3 regions of the Neobacillus sp. K501 genome follow, and region 3 is predicted to be linked to each of the others. Evidence: riboswitches for the same ligand, from Rfam matches in the RefSeq annotation. Region 3 holds a riboswitch; each other region holds the start of a gene.
What was found. A riboswitch is a leader RNA that binds a small molecule or an ion and turns the genes downstream of it on or off. The one in region 3 is predicted to bind S-adenosylmethionine.
Positions count from the first base shown of each region.

Region 1: linked by a shared signal. The riboswitch ahead of mtnK (S-methyl-5-thioribose kinase) and the one ahead of ACWM35_RS17625 (YezD family protein) in region 3 are both predicted to bind S-adenosylmethionine.
Region 2: linked by a shared signal. The riboswitch ahead of metK (methionine adenosyltransferase) and the one ahead of ACWM35_RS17625 (YezD family protein) in region 3 are both predicted to bind S-adenosylmethionine.

Region 1 is NZ_JBSLYA010000001.1:571,533-577,671, reverse strand. Features, by position in the region: gene ACWM35_RS02835 (2-oxoacid:acceptor oxidoreductase family protein) at 1-122, shown strand, start outside; gene ACWM35_RS02830 (thiamine pyrophosphate-dependent enzyme) at 122-2,416, shown strand; gene mtnK (S-methyl-5-thioribose kinase) at 2,462-3,646, opposite strand; SAM riboswitch class I at 3,753-3,912, opposite strand; gene ACWM35_RS02820 (carbon-nitrogen family hydrolase) at 3,990-4,775, opposite strand; gene ACWM35_RS02815 (aminotransferase class I/II-fold pyridoxal phosphate-dependent enzyme) at 4,886-6,064, shown strand.
Region 2 is NZ_JBSLYA010000002.1:640,415-646,553, forward strand. Features, by position in the region: gene ACWM35_RS07715 (gamma carbonic anhydrase) at 1-152, shown strand, start outside; gene asnB (asparagine synthase (glutamine-hydrolyzing)) at 348-2,240, opposite strand; gene metK (methionine adenosyltransferase) at 2,469-3,668, opposite strand; SAM riboswitch class I at 3,951-4,077, opposite strand; gene pckA (phosphoenolpyruvate carboxykinase (ATP)) at 4,297-5,883, shown strand; gene ACWM35_RS07735 (DUF2584 domain-containing protein) at 5,978-6,139, opposite strand, start outside.
Region 3 is NZ_JBSLYA010000008.1:59,351-65,489, forward strand. Features, by position in the region: gene nirB (nitrite reductase large subunit NirB) at 1-1,129, shown strand, start outside; gene nirD (nitrite reductase small subunit NirD) at 1,147-1,470, shown strand; gene ACWM35_RS17615 (formate/nitrite transporter family protein) at 1,546-2,400, shown strand; gene cobA (uroporphyrinogen-III C-methyltransferase) at 2,413-3,186, shown strand; SAM riboswitch class I at 3,358-3,458, shown strand; gene ACWM35_RS17625 (YezD family protein) at 3,555-3,683, shown strand; gene ACWM35_RS17630 (phosphoadenylyl-sulfate reductase) at 3,766-4,482, shown strand; gene ACWM35_RS17635 (anion permease) at 4,506-5,564, shown strand; gene sat (sulfate adenylyltransferase) at 5,638-6,139, shown strand, end outside.

The sequences.
Region 1 (6,139 bases), on a different contig from region 3:
GCTTAAAATGCGTTGAGGCATGTCCTACCGATGCGCTAGGAGATCTGCGTGAAATGATTGGGTATGCGGATGCGAACCGGGTAAAGCAAAACTTTCCTTATGTAACAGGAGGTAGTTTCTAATGGCTATTTTGGAAGATAAATTAACAAGTCAGAGAGTTGCTGAACAACTTTCAACCTTTGAATCCGGAAATGAAATGGCTGCGATGGCAGCTGCTCAAATTAATTATCATATCATGGGGTATTTTCCAATCACGCCATCTACGGAAGTTGCTCAATTTTTAGATCAAATGAAAGCACGTGGCGAGCATGATATAAAATTGATTCCGGCGGATGGAGAGCATGGCTCTGCAGGAATTTGCTACGGTGCAGCAGCAACTGGTGCCCGTGTATTTAACGCGACAAGCGCAAATGGTCTTTTATATATGATTGAACAGCTGCCAGTTCAAGCTGGAACTCGCTTTCCAATGGTTATGAACCTAGTTACCCGGGCTGTTAGTGGGCCGCTTGATATTAGAGGAGATCATTCTGACCTTTATTTTGCATTAAATACTGGGTGGGTTATTTTAACGGCAAGAACTCCTCAAGCTGTTTATGATATGAATATCATGGCATTGAAAATTGCCGAGCATTCAAAAGTGCGACTCCCAGTTATTGTTGCTTATGACGGGTTCTTTACTTCCCATCAAAAGCGGAGAGTAGAGTATTTCAAGGATCGCAGCATTGTTCAGCAATTTGTTGGTGAATGTCCAACCGATTACCATTTTGCTAGAGATCCGAAGAAACCTGTTACGATTGGCGCTCATATGAATGGTGACGATCTCATGAACAATCATTTTCAGCAGTCAGAAGCAATTTACGCAGCTGGTGAAGTATATAAAGAGGTTGCAGCAGAATATGCACGTATTTCAGGGCGTGAGTTTCCAGTACTTGATTTATATCAAATGGATGATGCTGAAGTCGCATTGTTCCTATTAAATTCTGCCGCTGAATCAGCTAAAGATGTAGTTGATCAGCTTCGGGCGAAAGGAATAAAAGCGGGGGTAATTAGTCCAAATATTATTCGTCCATTCCCTGCCAAGGAAATCCGTGAAGCTCTTAAAAATGTAAAAGCATTATTAGTGGGGGAACGTGCAGATTCTTATGGTGCAAATGGACCGAATTTAACACATGAAGTCAAATCAGCGCTTCAAGATGATCGTGAAAATCAAACAATCGTTTTAAGCCGCGTCTTTGGACTTGGCGGTAAGGACTTTTACGCAAGTGATGCACTAAACTTCTTTGAAATGGCGATCTCAGCAATGGATAAAGGCTGCGCTGATAAACCATTTGATTATTATGGCCATATACCAGGGAATCCGGACAACATTCTTAAACCGGTCATTACTCCACAACATGGCGATGTCTATAAATCGGGATTAATTGAAGTGAAAATGGATGAAGAAATGAACAGGTTAAAGGTAAAGATCCCGCCATTACGAGCACTCACAACTAAACCAAAGCGGATTGCCTCTGGACATGGTGCATGTCCTGGCTGCGGAATTTTTGCGGGATTGGAATTGTTCTTTAAAGGGATTGAGGGAGATATCGTTACACTATTTCAAACAGGCTGTGCTTATGTGACAACGACCTCTTACCCGCATAGTTCACATAAGCAAACGATGATTCACAACCTGTTTCAAAACGGTGCCGCTACTTTGTCAGGTACACTCGAAGCATTTCTTGAGCTGAAACGCCGTGGAGAAATTGAAGTATCGGATGATGCAACCTTTGTGATGATTACTGGCGATGGTGGAATGGATATCGGTATGGGTTCTGCGATTGGAACGGCTCTACGTGGACACAAATTGATCATGCTTGAGTATGATAATGAAGGTTACATGAATACGGGTTCGCAAATGTCCTATTCTACTCCACTCGGTCATATGACGAGTACATCTGGAGTAGGGAAAATGCAAAAAGGGAAGTCCTTCCATCATAAGGATACGGCACAAATAATGGCAGCTACCAATATTCCTTATGTCTTTACTGGAGCAGAAGCGTTCCCACAAGATTTAATTAAAAAAGGTGCAAAGGCACAATGGTATGCACAAAACGTTGGGACCGTCTATGGGAAAATTCTTATTACCTGCCCGTTAAACTGGAAGTCTGAGGATCGTTATGGTGCAACGATATTGGAGGCAGCTGTCAATTCCTGTTTCTTCCCGCTTTATGAGGTTGAACAAGGGGTAACGACGATTACCTATGATCCAGAGGCAAAGAACAAACGTATCCCTATTTCTGACTGGTTAAAATACATGGGTAAAACAAAACATCTTCTCAAGGAAGAAAATAAACCAATCCTAGAAGAATTTGAAGCAGAAGTAGAAAATAGATGGCAACGCCTTAAAGCAAAACATGAAAATCCATTTTTGTAATGTAAACAGGAAAAAAGCAATCATGATGATTGCTTTTTTCCTGTTTTATAGCAGACTTTTAATTGTATTCAAAAGAGTTTCAAGATCATTCAGCTTTTTTCTTTGTTTAATCAGTACTTTTCCAAGTTCAAGGGTTTTCTGCTTTGCAGCTAAGCGGAAACTATCGTCATCAATGTGGTCTAGATCTGCAACATGGGCAAGACCAATCGTTCGACGGATTAACTCGCAGCCCGCAAAGCCAACGGCATCTTCAAAATACTTAGACAGAACATGGTTTAAAAATAAATTGGATTTTGACAGTAAGTCCTTATTTTCTGACACCCAAAGGCTGGAGAATTGTTTTTCAAAAACAGTCCAGAAATTCTCAACATGATGGACAAATACCTCACTTTTTTCATGATTTACAATCACCTGAAAAAGAAGATTAGCAAATACTTGTCCAATGTCAAAACCTGCTGGTCCATAAAAAGCAAATTCTGGATCAATGACCTTTGTCTCTTGGTTATCGGCAAAAACACTACCAGTATGCAAATCACCATGTAGAAGGGCTTCCGCTTCTGTTAAAAAGCTCTTTCTTAAAACAGCAACATGAAACTTTAAATCTTCATCATGCCAAATCGCTTCGACATCTTGGCGTAATCCTTCTTCAAATTCATTTGTTTCTGCATCAAAATAAGGGTCCGAGAAAATTAAGTCCTCCGTAATATGGCATAGGTCTGGATTAATAAACTTTGCAACTTGCTCTTTTTTTAGTTCCGGACCTAATGCATAATCTGAGGTATAGAAAAGTACTTTGGCTAGAAACTCCCCTAGATCCTTTGAGAGTAATGGATAAGTCTCACCATTAATAAAACCTGTTCGTGCAATGGTTAAATGGGATAGATCTTCCATAATTGTAATCGCTAACACATCATTGGTGAAATACACTTCTGGAACAAGATCGGGAACAATATGACCAAACACCTTCAAGGCATCGGCTTCAATTTTTGCTCTTTTTAAAGTAAGAGGCCAGCTTTCTCCCACTACCTTTGCATATGGAAGTGCTTGTTTGATAATTATGCCTTTACCACTTTTGCTTTCGACGATATGAAAGACAAGATTGAGGTTTCCGTCGCCAATTTCAGTGCATGTAAGGTCTGGGTTTTCATCAAACAACTTTAACGATATTGCTAGCTGGATTGCATCGTTTTCCGTTAATGGTTTATAGATTTCTTGATTAAGTGTCTGCAACTGTATTCCTCCTTGGTATAGGGAGGCCTGTTTATGCTGTTTTGTTAGCATGAAAAAGCCTCTTTCTTAAATCTGAAAGAGGCTAGAAGACAAATGTACTTCGCACCTCTTATCTCTCAGAAAGAATTTCCTTCTGTTGGAATTAGCACCGTGCCTTAAAGGGTAACATCCCAGCGCCTATTTGTACGCGCCCCATTTCACAATGGAATTACGGTCGGTTGCTGGGCTTCAAAGGGCCAAATCCCTCAGCCAGCTCATGATAAGAGAAAATGTAATTTTCAATTTTTTCAGTATGATAAAAATGATAACAGGATGTTAAATAAACTGTCAATAATTTTAATGATTATTTATAAAATTCTGGTTTTCGATCGGCAAAAATAGGAATTTGCTTTCGAACATTTTTTACAAGTTCTAAGTTAAGCTCTGCTGATAATATTTCTTCGTTGCTCCCAGCTTCTGCGATTACTTCCCCCCATGGGTCAATGATCATAGAATGTCCAGCAAATATATTATTGGGATCTTTTCCGGCACGATTACATGCAATAACGAAACATTGATTTTCAATGGCGCGAGCAATTAGCAATGCACGCCAGTGTGCTAAACGTGATTTAGGCCATTCCGCTACAACAAAAAGAACCTCCGCTCCCTGTTCCGTATGGGCCCGAATCCATTCCGGAAAGCGAATATCATAACAGATGACTCCCGCAAAAAGATGATTCTCTAATTCGAACAAGCCTTTTTCCGTTCCTGCTTCAAGGTATAGATGTTCATCCATCAGTTTAAAGAGATGTAGTTTACTATATTGATGGATTAGCTCTCCTTTTTTGTTGATGATAAGGAGGGTATTTTTTACCCCGTTTTCACCTCTGTTAGCTATGGACCCACCAACAAAATGTACCTGATATTTTTGTGCTAAACGTTTTAAAAAAGTGATAGAGTCCTGTCCATCCTTATCAGCAATTTCATCCAGTCGTGTTAAATCGTATCCTGTTGTCCATAATTCGGGCAGCACAATAATATCTGGAGTTTCCATCATGGCTCGGTCAATCAAACGTTCTGCTAATTGATAATTCTTACTTGGTTCACCAAAGCAAATATCCATTTGCAGGCAGGTTATTTTTAATTTCAAAAATGTTCACCCCATTGTAAATTTTGAGAAATTTTTCTTTACAAGCTTTTATAAAAGTTATATCATTTGTGACTAGAATTTCAACATAAAAAAATGAATGGGGTGAGACCATGAAACAATATCCACCATCAGAGCGATTAAAAAGTCTTCCAGACCAGTTTTTTGCTTCACTCGTGAAAAATGTGGGTCAATCGATTGCTGCAGGTCATGATGTGATTAATTTAGGACAAGGTAATCCTGATCAGCCTACTCCGGAACATATCGTGAGAAAATTGCAAGAGGCTGCAACTAATCCCGTTAATCATAAATATTCACCGTTTCAAGGACATCATTATTTAAAACAAGCTATTGCCGATTTTTATTTTAGAGAATACGGTGTTAACCTGGATCCCCATACAGAAGTGGCGATTTTATTTGGCGGTAAAGCTGGATTAGTAGAAATTCCTCAATGCTTATTAAATCCTGGTGATACTATTCTCGTCCCAGATCCAGGATATCCAGATTATTTATCAGGTGTTGCCCTAGCAAAAGCTGAGATGGTAACAATGCCGCTGCGAGAAAATAATCATTTTTTACCCGATTATAACGAAATACCAATAGATGACTTAGAAAAGGCAAAATTAATGTTCCTTAACTATCCAAATAATCCAACAGGGGCAACGGCGACGAAGGAATTTTTTGAAGAAACGGTTCTGCTTGCCAGCAAAAATAATCTTTGTGTGGTCCATGATTTTGCATATGGGGCAATTGGTTTCGATGATAAAAAACCACTGAGCTTTTTGCAAATTGAAGGAGCAAAAGAGGTTGGGATTGAAATCTACACCTTATCAAAAACCTACAATATGGCAGGATGGCGAGTTGGATTTGCTTTAGGGAATGAAAGTGTCATCTCGGCAATTGAGCTTTTGCAAGACCATCTTTATTGCAGTCTTTTTGGGGGAATCCAAGAGGCTGCTGCCGCGGCACTAAACGGTCCACAGAGATGTGTCAATGAATTAAATGAGTTATATGAGCGAAGAAGAAATGTGTTGATACAAGGTCTTCGATCCTTAGGATGGGATGTTAAGGCGCCAAAAGGATCATTTTTTGCTTGGCTAAAGGTTCCTGAGGAATTTTCCTCGGCTGAATTTGCTGATCTTCTTCTTAAGGAAGCACATATAGCGGTTGCACCTGGCATTGGCTTCGGGGAATTGGGTGAAGGCTATGTCCGAGTTGGACTCCTAACATCCGAAGAAAGACTTGAAGAAGCAGTCAGAAGAATCGGCACTTTAAAAATTTTTAAAAAATAGATTGACAAACATTTTATTCTTGGAATAATCTTAAATAAAGTTTAACAACATGGAAATGTATAATATACGATCGTT
Region 2 (6,139 bases), on a different contig from region 3:
AAGGTAAAAAAATACCACCTAATACATTAGCATTTGGCAGACCAGCAAAAGTTATTAGAGAATTGAATGAAGATGACATCAAAGAAATAAACAGAATCTATAATGAATATGCGGAGAAAGCGCAATACTATAAATCTTTACAAAGAAAATAGGATTGAAATCACCAACTAAATTACAAATTCCACACTTTCCGGCTCCTTTTTGAGTCGGTTTCTTAGTTTACTCGCGAGTTTTTCGGTTTTACTCGCCAGATCTGTTAACTTACTCGCGAGTTTTTCAACTTTACTCGCCAAAAATTCCACTTTGCTCGCGAAAAAGCACCCATAACATTTTATGGGTGCTTCATTCTATATCTTCACTGTTTGCAATTCTTTTTCATGTGAAAAAGAATATTTCTTTTCAACGTAAACCTGATGCCAAACCATAAATGTTAATACAGTCCAAATTTTACGGCTGTTATCTGCTTTTCCTTGGCAGTGATCGTCAAGAAGCTTCAAAAGATAGGCTTTATTAATTAAATGATCCGTATTACTTTCGCGGATAATATTTTTCGCCCACTCATTCATCTCGTTTTTCAACCAGTGACGAATTGGTACAGGGAATCCAAGTTTTTTCCGGCTAAGCACATGATCAGGTACAACACCTTCTGCTGCTTTACGTAAAATATACTTTGTAGTTCCATTAGCCGTTTTTAGGCTAGTTGGAATCTTGGACGCTACTTCAAACACCGCTTTATCAAGGAACGGAACACGAAGCTCTAACGAATGTGCCATCGTCATTTTATCGGCCTTTAACAAGATATCCCCGCGCATCCATGTATGAATATCAATGTATTGCATTCTGTCAACAGGATCGTAGCCTTTAGATTCTGCATAAAGCGGTCTTGTAATGTCTCGATAGTCTAACCCAGCCCTATAAGCATTTAAAAGCTGGCGTTTTTCTTCTTCCGTGAACATTTTGGCGTTCCCAATATAGCGTTCCTCCATTGGGGTGACCCCGCGTTCAATAAAGCTCTTCCCTTTAGTCCCTTCAGGCATGATGTTGGCAATCCCTTTTAAAAGCACTTTGCCTACTCTTGGAATTTTATTAAACACTTCCAGGTCCTGAGGTTCACGGTAAATATTATAACCACCAAATAATTCATCGGCACCTTCACCAGAAAGAACAACCGTTACATGCTTTCTTGCTTCCCGCGAAACAAAATATAACGGGACACAAGCTGGGTCTGCAAGCGGGTCATCCATATGCCACATAATCTTTGGAAATTCATTCATATATTCCTCTGGCGTAATCACATAACTGATGTTTTCAACACCAAGCTTATCAGCGGTTTCTTTCGCAACATCGATTTCACTGAAGCCATTATGTTCAAAACCTACAGAAAATGTTTTGATCCCCGGATGGAATTCTTTTGCAATACTCGCTGTAATCGAAGAGTCAATCCCGCCTGAAAGGAATGCACCAACCGGTACATCACTTCTCATATGCATTTTTACCGAATCAAACATTACATCTCTAATTTCTTTTGTAAATTCAGCCTCAGTTTTATTTACCGGTTGAAAATGTGCTTTCCAATAGCGTTTAATATCCATTGGTGAACCAATTTTCTTAGTAAAATAATGCCCCGGCTCGAGCTTCTTAATTCCCTTTGTCATGGTTCTTGGTTCAGGAACGAATTGATAGGTTAAATAATGCTGCAGGGATTCATAGTCTAACTCTTCATTTTCTAAAGCAAGGAGAATGCTTTTTTTCTCAGAAGCAAAAAATGTTTTTTCGCCTTCATTAAAATAGAAAAATGGTTTAATTCCAAAAGGATCACGCGCCCCATAAAGGGTTTGTTCTTGCTTATCCCAGATGACAAACGCAAACATCCCACGCAATTTTTCAACTGCTTTTTCCTTGAGATGACTATAAAGGGCAATAATGACTTCCGTATCCGAGTTCGTTGCAAATGTTAATCCTTCTTTGAGAAGTTCTTCACGTAATTCCACATAATTATAAACTTCTCCATTAAAAATGATCCAATAGCGCTCATTTTCATACGTTAATGGTTGATGTCCACATTCTATATCGATAATACTCAAACGGCGGAAACCAAATTGAATATTCTCATCATAGTAAAAGCCATCATCATCTGGACCACGATGGGTAATTAAATCATTCATATTTTTAAATTGTTGTTTTTGATCATCACGATAGTTTTGTGCTTTGTCATGTACACAACCAATAAAACCGCACATTATGTACCTCACCTACTCCATTTCTAAATATCCATTCTAATAAACATACCTTCTAATACTACCACTATTTATTTGAAAATGGCAGTGAGAATGGTTGGAAAAATGAATGATAATATTTATTTTTCACGATATCCGTTTATCTTAAACTTAGACGTAAAATAGAAAACGGGAGTTACATGTAAAATGCAACTCCCAGTAAAAATTCTAGCTTAACTACAGCATTTTTTATTAAATGTTAGCTTGTGTACGAAGTGATTCAGCCTTATCTGTACGCTCCCAAGGAAGATCCACATCACTACGGCCAAAATGTCCGTAAGCAGCTGTTTGTTTATAGATTGGGCGACGAAGATTTAACATATTGATAATTCCAGCTGGGCGAAGGTCGAAGTTTTCGCTGACAAGATCAACTAGTACTTCTTCACTAACTTTTCCAGTACCAAATGTATCAACAGAAATGGAAACTGGTCTTGCAACACCAATCGCATAAGCAAGCTGTACTTCACATTTGTCAGCCAGTCCAGCTGCTACAATATTTTTCGCTACGTAACGTGCTGCATAAGCTGCAGAGCGGTCAACTTTTGTTGGATCCTTACCAGAGAATGCACCGCCGCCGTGACGAGCATAACCACCATAAGTATCAACAATAATTTTACGGCCTGTTAAACCAGCATCCCCTTGTGGTCCACCAATAACAAAACGGCCTGTTGGGTTAATGAAATACTTTGTATTTTCATCAATCAGTTCTTGTGGAACAACCGGATTAATGACATATTCTTTAAGGTTACGTTGAATTTGCTCTAATGTTACTTCAGGGTGGTGCTGTGTAGAAATAACAATGGTGTCAATACGAACAGGCTTGTCGTTTTCATCGTACTCAACCGTTACTTGAGTTTTACCATCTGGGCGAAGGTAAGGAAGAAGCTCATCTTTACGAACCTCTGTTAAACGGCGTGCAAGCTTATGTGCTAATGAAATCGGAAGAGGCATAAGCTCTTTTGTTTCATTACATGCGTAACCAAACATTAAACCTTGGTCACCAGCACCGATTGCTTCGATTTGCTCATCCGACATTAAACCTTCACGTGCTTCGAGTGCTTGGTCAACACCCATCGCGATATCAGGTGATTGCTCATCGATTGAAGTTAATACCGCACAAGTTTCAGCATCAAAGCCGTATTTTGCACGGGTATAACCAATTTCTCTTACCGTTTCACGAACAATTTTTGGAATATCAACATAAGTAGAAGTCGTGATTTCCCCTGCAACTAATACTAAACCAGTTGTTACTGAAGTTTCAGCAGCAACACGGGCATTGGCATCCTTTGCTAAAATAGCATCTAAAATTGAATCAGAGATTTGGTCACAGATCTTATCCGGATGACCCTCAGTTACTGATTCAGAAGTGAACAAACGACGTTTCTTGGACATCTGAATTCCTCCTATATAATGATATAAAGTGAGGTTATCTGTGTGGGTAATATGTATAACCTTGCCGTTTAACCTCGGGTTGATACGGAACTCATTCCCTTAGTAGTATGAAATAAACAAAGGATTTTTATGAATAGAAAAGCAAAAGCGCCTAGACGCTGGAGCTAGACAAAATCCCTCTGAAATTCTCATGATGGAAACAAAGATTAGCGATTAAAGTCACGAAATCACAATAAAAAACCTTTCCGTCATCTGAGGAAAGGTTGATTTACGCGCCTTTCACTCTTATCGTTCAAGGCATAGCCTTGCTTCAGGTTTAGCACCTTTGCTCGAGAAATAAATTCGTATTACTCGATTGCAGGTTGCTGGGTTTCATTGGGCCTGTCCCTCCACCAGCTCGGGATAAGAGAGTATCCGTTCAAGGTAGAATCATACCGCACAATGTCGAACTGTGTCAATGAATTTTTTAAGGATTCCCCCGACAAAAAAAGAACTTTTTCCAATAATATTATATAGTATTAAATACAACCTAATTTCGTTAATTAGTATAGACTATTGAATCTAATGTGTTATACTATTTGTATGGATATATTACTGATAAAAACATAAAAAAGGAAGGGTACCCTCGATGAATTCTGTTCATATCCCAAACGAATTAACTCAATTATTAGATGGAAGTAACGTGCAACTCCAACTTTCTGTACCACAATTAGTTGAAAAGATTTTGTCTCGAAATGAAGGAAAGTTGACTTCAACAGGAGCTATTAGTGTTTCTACTGGTAAGTACACTGGACGTTCTCCTCAAGACAAATTTACAGTGATGGAAAAATCAACGAAGGATAAAATTGCATGGGGTTCTTTAAATCAACCGATTTCAGAGGATGTATTCCAAAACCTGTATCATAAAGTATTGGATTACTTAAAACAAAAAGAAGAAATTTTCGTTTTTAAAGGATTTGCAGGTGCGGATAAAAAATCCCAGTTACCGATTCAAGTTGTAAATGAATACGCTTGGCATAATCTTTTTGCCCATCAATTATTTATCCGTCCAAGTGATGAAGAATTATTAACACATAAAACAGGTTTTACGGTAATCTCTGCCCCAAATTTTAAAGCAGATCCTGCAGTTGACGGTACAAACTCTGAAACTTTTATTATTATCTCCTTCGAACAGCGGACTGTTTTAATAGGCGGTACGGAATACGCAGGCGAAATGAAAAAATCTATTTTCTCCGTCATGAACTACTTATTGCCTGAAAATAATATTTTCTCGATGCATTGTTCTGCAAATGTGGGACTTGAAGGAGATGTAGCATTATTCTTTGGTCTATCTGGTACTGGAAAAACTACGCTATCAGCAGACCCTAATCGCCGCTTAATTGGTGATGACGAACACGGGTGGTCCTCTAATGGAGTGTTCAATATTGAAGGCGGCTGTTATGCCAAAACAATCAATCTTTCACGTGAAAAAGAGCCACAAATTTTTGATGCTATTCACTTTGGCACCGTGCTTGAAAATGTCATCCTCAATCCAGAATCTCGCATCGCGGATTACGATGATGCTACGCTAACTGAAAATACGAGAGCAGCCTATCCGATTCAGGCTATCGATAATATTGTTCAGCCAAGTATTGCTGGTCATCCGAATACGATTGTCTTTTTAACGGCGGATGCCTTTGGTGTGTTACCTCCTATCTCAAAGTTAACGAAAGAACAAGCGATGTACCATTTTTTAAGCGGTTACACATCTAAGCTTGCTGGAACAGAGCGGGGCGTTACTTCACCTGAAGCAACCTTCTCAACATGCTTTGGTGCGCCGTTCCTGCCGCTTCCTGCCACTCGTTATGCAGAAATGCTTGGAGAAAAGATTCTTGAACATAATGCGAATGTCTTCCTGGTGAATACAGGCTGGACGGGTGGAGAATACGGAGTGGGCAGCCGGATGAAGCTCTCCTATACAAGAGCAATGGTTCAAGCTGCACTTGAAGGTGAACTAAATCATGTGGAAACCGTAAAGGATGAAATTTTCGGTTTAAATATTCCTCTCCACATCGCCGGTGTTCCTGATGAAGTTCTACAGCCGTACAAAACTTGGGCTGATTCTGATGCCTATGAAACGAAAGCAAAAGAATTGGCTGGAAAATTCCGCGAAAACTTTAAAAAGTTTACGAAACTATCTCCAGAGATAGAAGTAAAAGGCGGACCTATTGCCTAGCTAGTTGTAAAGAAGCCCTTATCAATCAGATAAGGGCTTCTTTACATCACTATATGGAATACCAAAACAAAAGGCAGGAAAAATCATTCCCTGCTTAATTCGTTGAATTTAATGAAATTAATTGATAAGTTATACTCGTGCTATTTTTTTGCCATTCCAGTTTTTTAATCACAGCTGTTCCACTTGAATCACTTTCGATTGTTTTTCTAACATCAATCGGAATATCAATTGGATATAGTCTGTACCCTTCTTTTTC
Region 3 (6,139 bases):
AATCCAAACACAGGGTTTAACAACGGTGGAACAGGTGAAAGGCTGCACCAACGCCTCCCGCTCATGTGGTGGTTGTAAATCACTCGTCCAAGATTTACTTTCATGCACACTGGGTGATCAATTTCAGGTAGAACAAAAAGAGGCAATTTGCGCTTGTACATCCTTATCAAGAGATGAGGTTTTACAAGAAATCCGTGAGAAAGGTCTAACCCATATTCGTGAGGTGATGTATGTCCTTGGCTGGAAGACAAATGGATGTTCTAAATGTAAGCCTGCCTTGAATTATTACTTAGGGATGGTTAATCCGTTGTTTTATCAAGACGAACGTGAAGCTCGATATGTCAATGAACGATTACATGCCAATATCCAAAAGGATGGAACTTACTCCGTCGTCCCAAGGATGTACGGTGGGGTCACCACTTCAGAGGATCTGCGAAAAATTGCCGATGTGGCGGATAAATACAAGGTTGGTTTGATCAAAGTGACGGGGGGACAGCGCATTGATTTACTAGGGGTAAAGAAGGAGGACCTTCCAAAAATTTGGGAAGAGCTGGATATGCCATCAGGATTTGCCTATGCCAAAGGAGTAAGAACAGTCAAAACCTGTGTTGGCGAAAACTACTGCCGGTTTGGAACACAAGATTCTATTAGTCTAGGAATCAAAATAGAGAAGAAGTTTGAGGGCTTGTACACCCCTCATAAAATTAAAATGGCGGTATCGGCCTGTCCGCGAAATTGTGCAGAAAGTGGAATAAAAGACGTTGGCATTGTTGGAGTCGAAGGGGCTTGGGAAATGTATGTGGGTGGAAACGGTGGTACCCATCTGCGCGAAGCAGATCTCCTCTTTAAACTGAAAACAGGGGACGAAGTGTTGGAAATGACCGGAGCTTATCTCCAATATTACCGTGAAACTGCTAATTATTTGGAAAGGACCTCAGCTTGGGTGGAACGCCTTGGACTTGACCATATTAAAAGAGTGCTAGAGGACAAGGGAAATGTAATGAATCTCAATCGCCGAATGAACGAAGCGCTATCTGTGGTTCAAGAACCATGGCAGGAGACGATTCACAATAAAAACCTAGTAAAAGACCTTTATGAAACGGTGAAGATTCCAATAGAAACCCATTAATCACTGATAGGAGGGAAATAATGAAAAAAACCATTCGTCATGTGTGGATAGGAAAGCTAACTGATCTACCACTAAAATTAGGAAAAACGGTCATGATAGGTGACAAGGAATTGGCGGTGTTTAAATTAGAAAATGGAGATATTCGAGCAATTGAAAACCGCTGCCCGCATAAAGGAGGGGTTCTAGCGGAGGGAATTGTAAGTGGGGAATTTGTCTTTTGCCCGATGCATGATTGGAAAATTTGTGTAAGTGACGGGAAGGTTCAAGCACCAGATGTGGGCTGCGTCCAGTCTTATCCGGTAGAGGTTCAGGAGGATCAAATTTATATAGTTATAGAATAGGTGAATTTAAGAGAGAAATATTTTTAGGGGTCTATGAATGGGTCGGTCTAATAAAAGACTTAAGGGAGTGAAAAGATGGCATTGGTGAGTCCGTATCAAGTAGTCGATAATATGATTCAAGCTGGAGAGGCAAAATCAAAATTGCCAGTTAAAGATTTATTAATCCGTGGAGTGCTAGCTGGAGCACTTCTTGGCTTTGGTACAACCTTAGCTTTTACTGCTGAGATTCAGACTGGGATGGGAGTTGTTGGCGCCATCCTTTTCCCGGCAGCTTTTGTCATTATCATTCTTCTCGGGTTGGAATTGGTTACGGGTAGTTTTGCACTCATCCCTGTTGCGGTCATGGAAAAAAGGGTTTCAGTGATTGCGATGCTAAGGAATTGGTTTTGGGTGATTATAGGACATCTCATCGGGGCGATTTTTTATGGTGGTCTTTATGTCATTGCCGTCACCCAACTTGGCCATGTAACCGATAATGGAGTTGCAACTAAAATCATCGCAGTTGCAGAAGCTAAAACGAACGGTTATAAAAACATTGGAATAGACGGGTACATCGTGGTTATCGTCAAAGCGATACTCTGTAATTGGATGGTCACACTAGGTGCCGTAATGGCCATGACTGCTAAGTCTGTAATTGGAAAAATTGCCGCCATGTGGCTACCAATCTTAATTTTCTTTGCACAAGGGTTTGAGCACGCTGTTGTCAACATGTTTGTAATCCCAGCAGGCATGATGCTAGGTGCGGAAGTGTCTATGGCAGATTGGTGGATTTGGAACCAAGTTCCTGTATTGGCAGGAAACCTGATAAGTGGATTGCTTTTTACAGGGGCAGCCCTTTATTACACCTATCGAAAGGCAGAACCGAAAATGGTTTTGGATATGGCTAAATCTAAGCCAGCTATTACAAATACACAAAGGGGTTCAGTATAAAGGAGGGCTTAGATGGGAAAAGCATTTATCGTGGGCGCTGGTCCTGGAGACCCAGAATTAATTACTGTAAAAGCATTAAAATGTATTCAAGCTGCAGATGTCATTCTTTATGATCGCCTTGTAAATGCTGCTCTATTAGAAGAAGCAAAAAAGGGATGTCAGCTGATATATTGTGGCAAACGGCCGGGTCATCATACCATGAACCAGGAAGCAATCAATGATTTGTTAGTCAAATTCACCGAGAAGGGTAAAATAGTGGTCCGTTTAAAAGGTGGTGATCCTTTTGTCTTTGGTCGCGGGGCTGAGGAAGCTGAGGCGTTAGTAAAAATGGGTCTTTCCTTTGAAGTAGTTCCTGGAATTACTGCCGGCCTAGCCGCACCTGCCTGTGCAGGGATTCCGATCACACATCGTGAACTTGGCAGTTCATTCGCTGTTATAACAGGACATTGCCAGACAGGTCTACCAGTGGATATTGATTGGAAAAATCTAACCAAAGCCGTTGATACCATCGCTGTTTATATGGGGATTCGCAATCTCCCTTATATATGTCAAGAATTACTGTACCATGGGAAAAATGAAAATACACCTGTTGCGGTTATCCAGGAGGGAACAACGGTAAACCAGCGGACAGTAATTGGAACGTTAAAGACCATTGCTGCGATCGTTGAAAACGAAGGGATAAAAAATCCAGCAATGATTGTGATTGGTGAGATAGTAAAATACCGTGAAAAAATAAGGAAGCTAGAATTTGAGGAAAGGCCTGAAAAATATGTGACCATGGCCTAAACTTGAGCAGGTAAAGAGAAGCGTCATGTCGGGTACAACTCGATTATGGCGCTTTTCTTTCATTTGGAGAATCCTTTTATTTTCCCCTTCATTTTAATTTTCTAAATTTTAAAGTTTTTCATTTACATAAAACCTATTGGTATGGTAGGATTAATTTCATCAATTACAAAATTCTTATCTAGAGTGGCAAAGGGACTGGCCCGATGATGCCCGGCAACCTGCTAAGCAAGGTGCTAATTCCAGCAAAATGATTTCATTTTGGGAGATAAGGTGTTACCTGAGCAGTTAACGCCTTTCCTAGATGGAAGGGTGTTTTTTATTAGAAAGGAGGGCGAATCACACTGAAACCAGAAGACAGAGAAGAAATCATGACACATCTTGAGAAAATGCTGGAAACACTACAATTTGGATCCATCACCCTTGTTGTCCAAGACGGAAAGATTGTACAAATTGAGAGAAATGAAAAGGTTCGTCTTCAATCGAATAAAAATCGCTGACTAGAAAAACTAGAGGCGGTCTCCATCACTAAGCTTAAGTGGAGACTGCCTTTTTTTATTGAATGAAAGGAGGTTTGCAGCCATGACGGGTGCAATAACCTATCAAAATTGGAATCCATTAAAAAACTCTTTCACAATTGATGACGAAACAAAAGGAGCACGTTCTGTTTTAGAGTGGGCCTACAGCTCGTATCCGGAAGAAGAACTTGTGTATGCATCTAGCTTTGGAGCAGAGGCCATTGTCTTAATTGACTTAATCCAGCAAATAAAGCCAGATGCCCATATTGTCTTTTTGGATACAGGCTTACACTTCCCTGAGACCTATGATGTAATTAACAAAATCGAAGCTCGATTCCCGAAGCTGAGAATCGAACGGAAACTGCCAAAGCTTAGCCTTGATGAACAAAGAGAACAATACGGATCAGCATTATGGAAAAGAGAGCCAAACCAGTGCTGCCAAATTCGTAAAGTGATTCCATTGAGGGAAACGTTGACGGCCAAACAAGCCTGGATTTCTGGATTGCGCAGGGAGCAATCACCGACAAGAGCAAACACGGAATTTATTAATAAAGATGATAAATTCGAGAATATCAAAATTTGCCCATTAATCCACTGGACCTGGGATGAGGTATGGGAGTATATCCGAGACAAAGACCTTCCCTACAATTCCCTGCATGATCAAAATTACCCGAGCATCGGTTGTTTCCCTTGTACGCAGCCTGTTTCAGCAGATGGTGATTCCAGGGCAGGACGATGGGCGGGAAGCGGCAAGACGGAGTGCGGCTTGCACACTCGTTAAAGGAGGGCTATTGATTGCTCACAATGATTGCAATTTCCATTGGTTTATTTTTTGCCATAAATATTGGCGGTAGTGGGGCTGCTGCTTCGATGGGGATCGCTTATGGTTCCGGGGTTGTCAATAAACGGTTAGCCTTAATGCTCTGTGGCATCGCCGTGTTTTTAGGTGCTTGGCTTGGCGGTGGTGAAGTCGTGAAGACAATTGGCAGCGGAATTGTTCCTTCCAGTACTTTTACGGTCCCAATAGCATTAATTGTATTGGCATCAGCGGCCCTGTCACTGTTTTTGGCCAATATCTTTGGGATTCCACTTTCTACTAGTGAAGTAGCTGTGGGTGCCGTTGTCGGGGCAGGGATTGTTTATCAATCTGTATTTATCGGCAGTCTCGCCTGGATTATGTTCTTTTGGCTGCTTACACCATTTGCTGCCTTCATCATCGCCATTTTGGCTTCTTATTTGTTAAAAAACAAATATTTTACTCGGTGGATGAAGGCTCCAAAAGCGGTACCCCTTTTATCAGTTCTCGTTGTATTTATGGGATTGTTCGAAGCCTTTTCGGCTGGAATGAATAATGTTGCAAATGCGGTAGGGCCGCTTGTCGGCGCTGGGATTCTTACAACAGATAAAGGAATCCTATGGGGCGGATTATTTGTAGCGGCTGGAGCATTGATTCTCGGTCATCGTGTTTTAGAAACAAATGGGAAGAAAATCACCACCTTAAAGTTGGAAGAGGGCTGTGTCATCTCAGGTACCGGAGCAACAATTGTGACAATTGCATCCGTCTTTGGGATTCCTGTCCCATTAACCCAAATTACAACTTCATCGATCATTGGAATCGGCTTCGCCAAACACGGGAAATCCGTTTTGAAAAAAGGCATAGTGGTTCAGCTATTAACGGTTTGGATTGTATCGCCAGTGCTGTCAATGGTATTGTCGTATACCCTAATCCAGTTGATCATTGAACATAATTTTTATCCAATTGTGGCGATGATAGGTGTATTGATTTCAGTATTCGGAGTGATGTCATTGATGAAACGACCGAAGTCTGCCTTAACGATGTCCCAAGAAGCAGCAAAGGAATAAGGACAAATATATTAATTCCATTTACTAGGTCCGTAAATAAACGGCTAAATATATAAAGAAAGGTTTGATTCTGTTGTCATTTTTACCAGCACCTCATGGAGGAAAATTAATTCAAGCATACGATCCAGCTTATGATGTATCCCAAATCGAAAAAGAAATCCAAATTGACGCGATTGCCTTGAGTGATCTCGAATTAATTGGGGTTGGTCTTTTCAGTCCATTAACAGGATTCCTCGGAAAAGCAGATTATGACTCTGTCGTCTCAAATATGCGTCTAGCAGATAATACGATTTGGTCGATTCCGGTGACATTGCCTGTATCCTATGAAACTGCTGCATCCCTTGAAGTGGGGGAAGTAATCAAGCTTGTTTTTGAAAAAGAAGTTTATGGTGTCATCAAGGTTTCTGAGTGGTATGAGCCAGATTTAGATAAGGAAGCACTAGAAGTATATAAAACCAATGAGCTTGCTCATCCGGGTGTAAAACGGTTATTTGAAAGAGGACCGGTTTACCTGGCGGGTGAAGTGACTTTAGTTAAAAAATCAGAAAAAGGGATTTTTGGCGATGTCTGGTTTG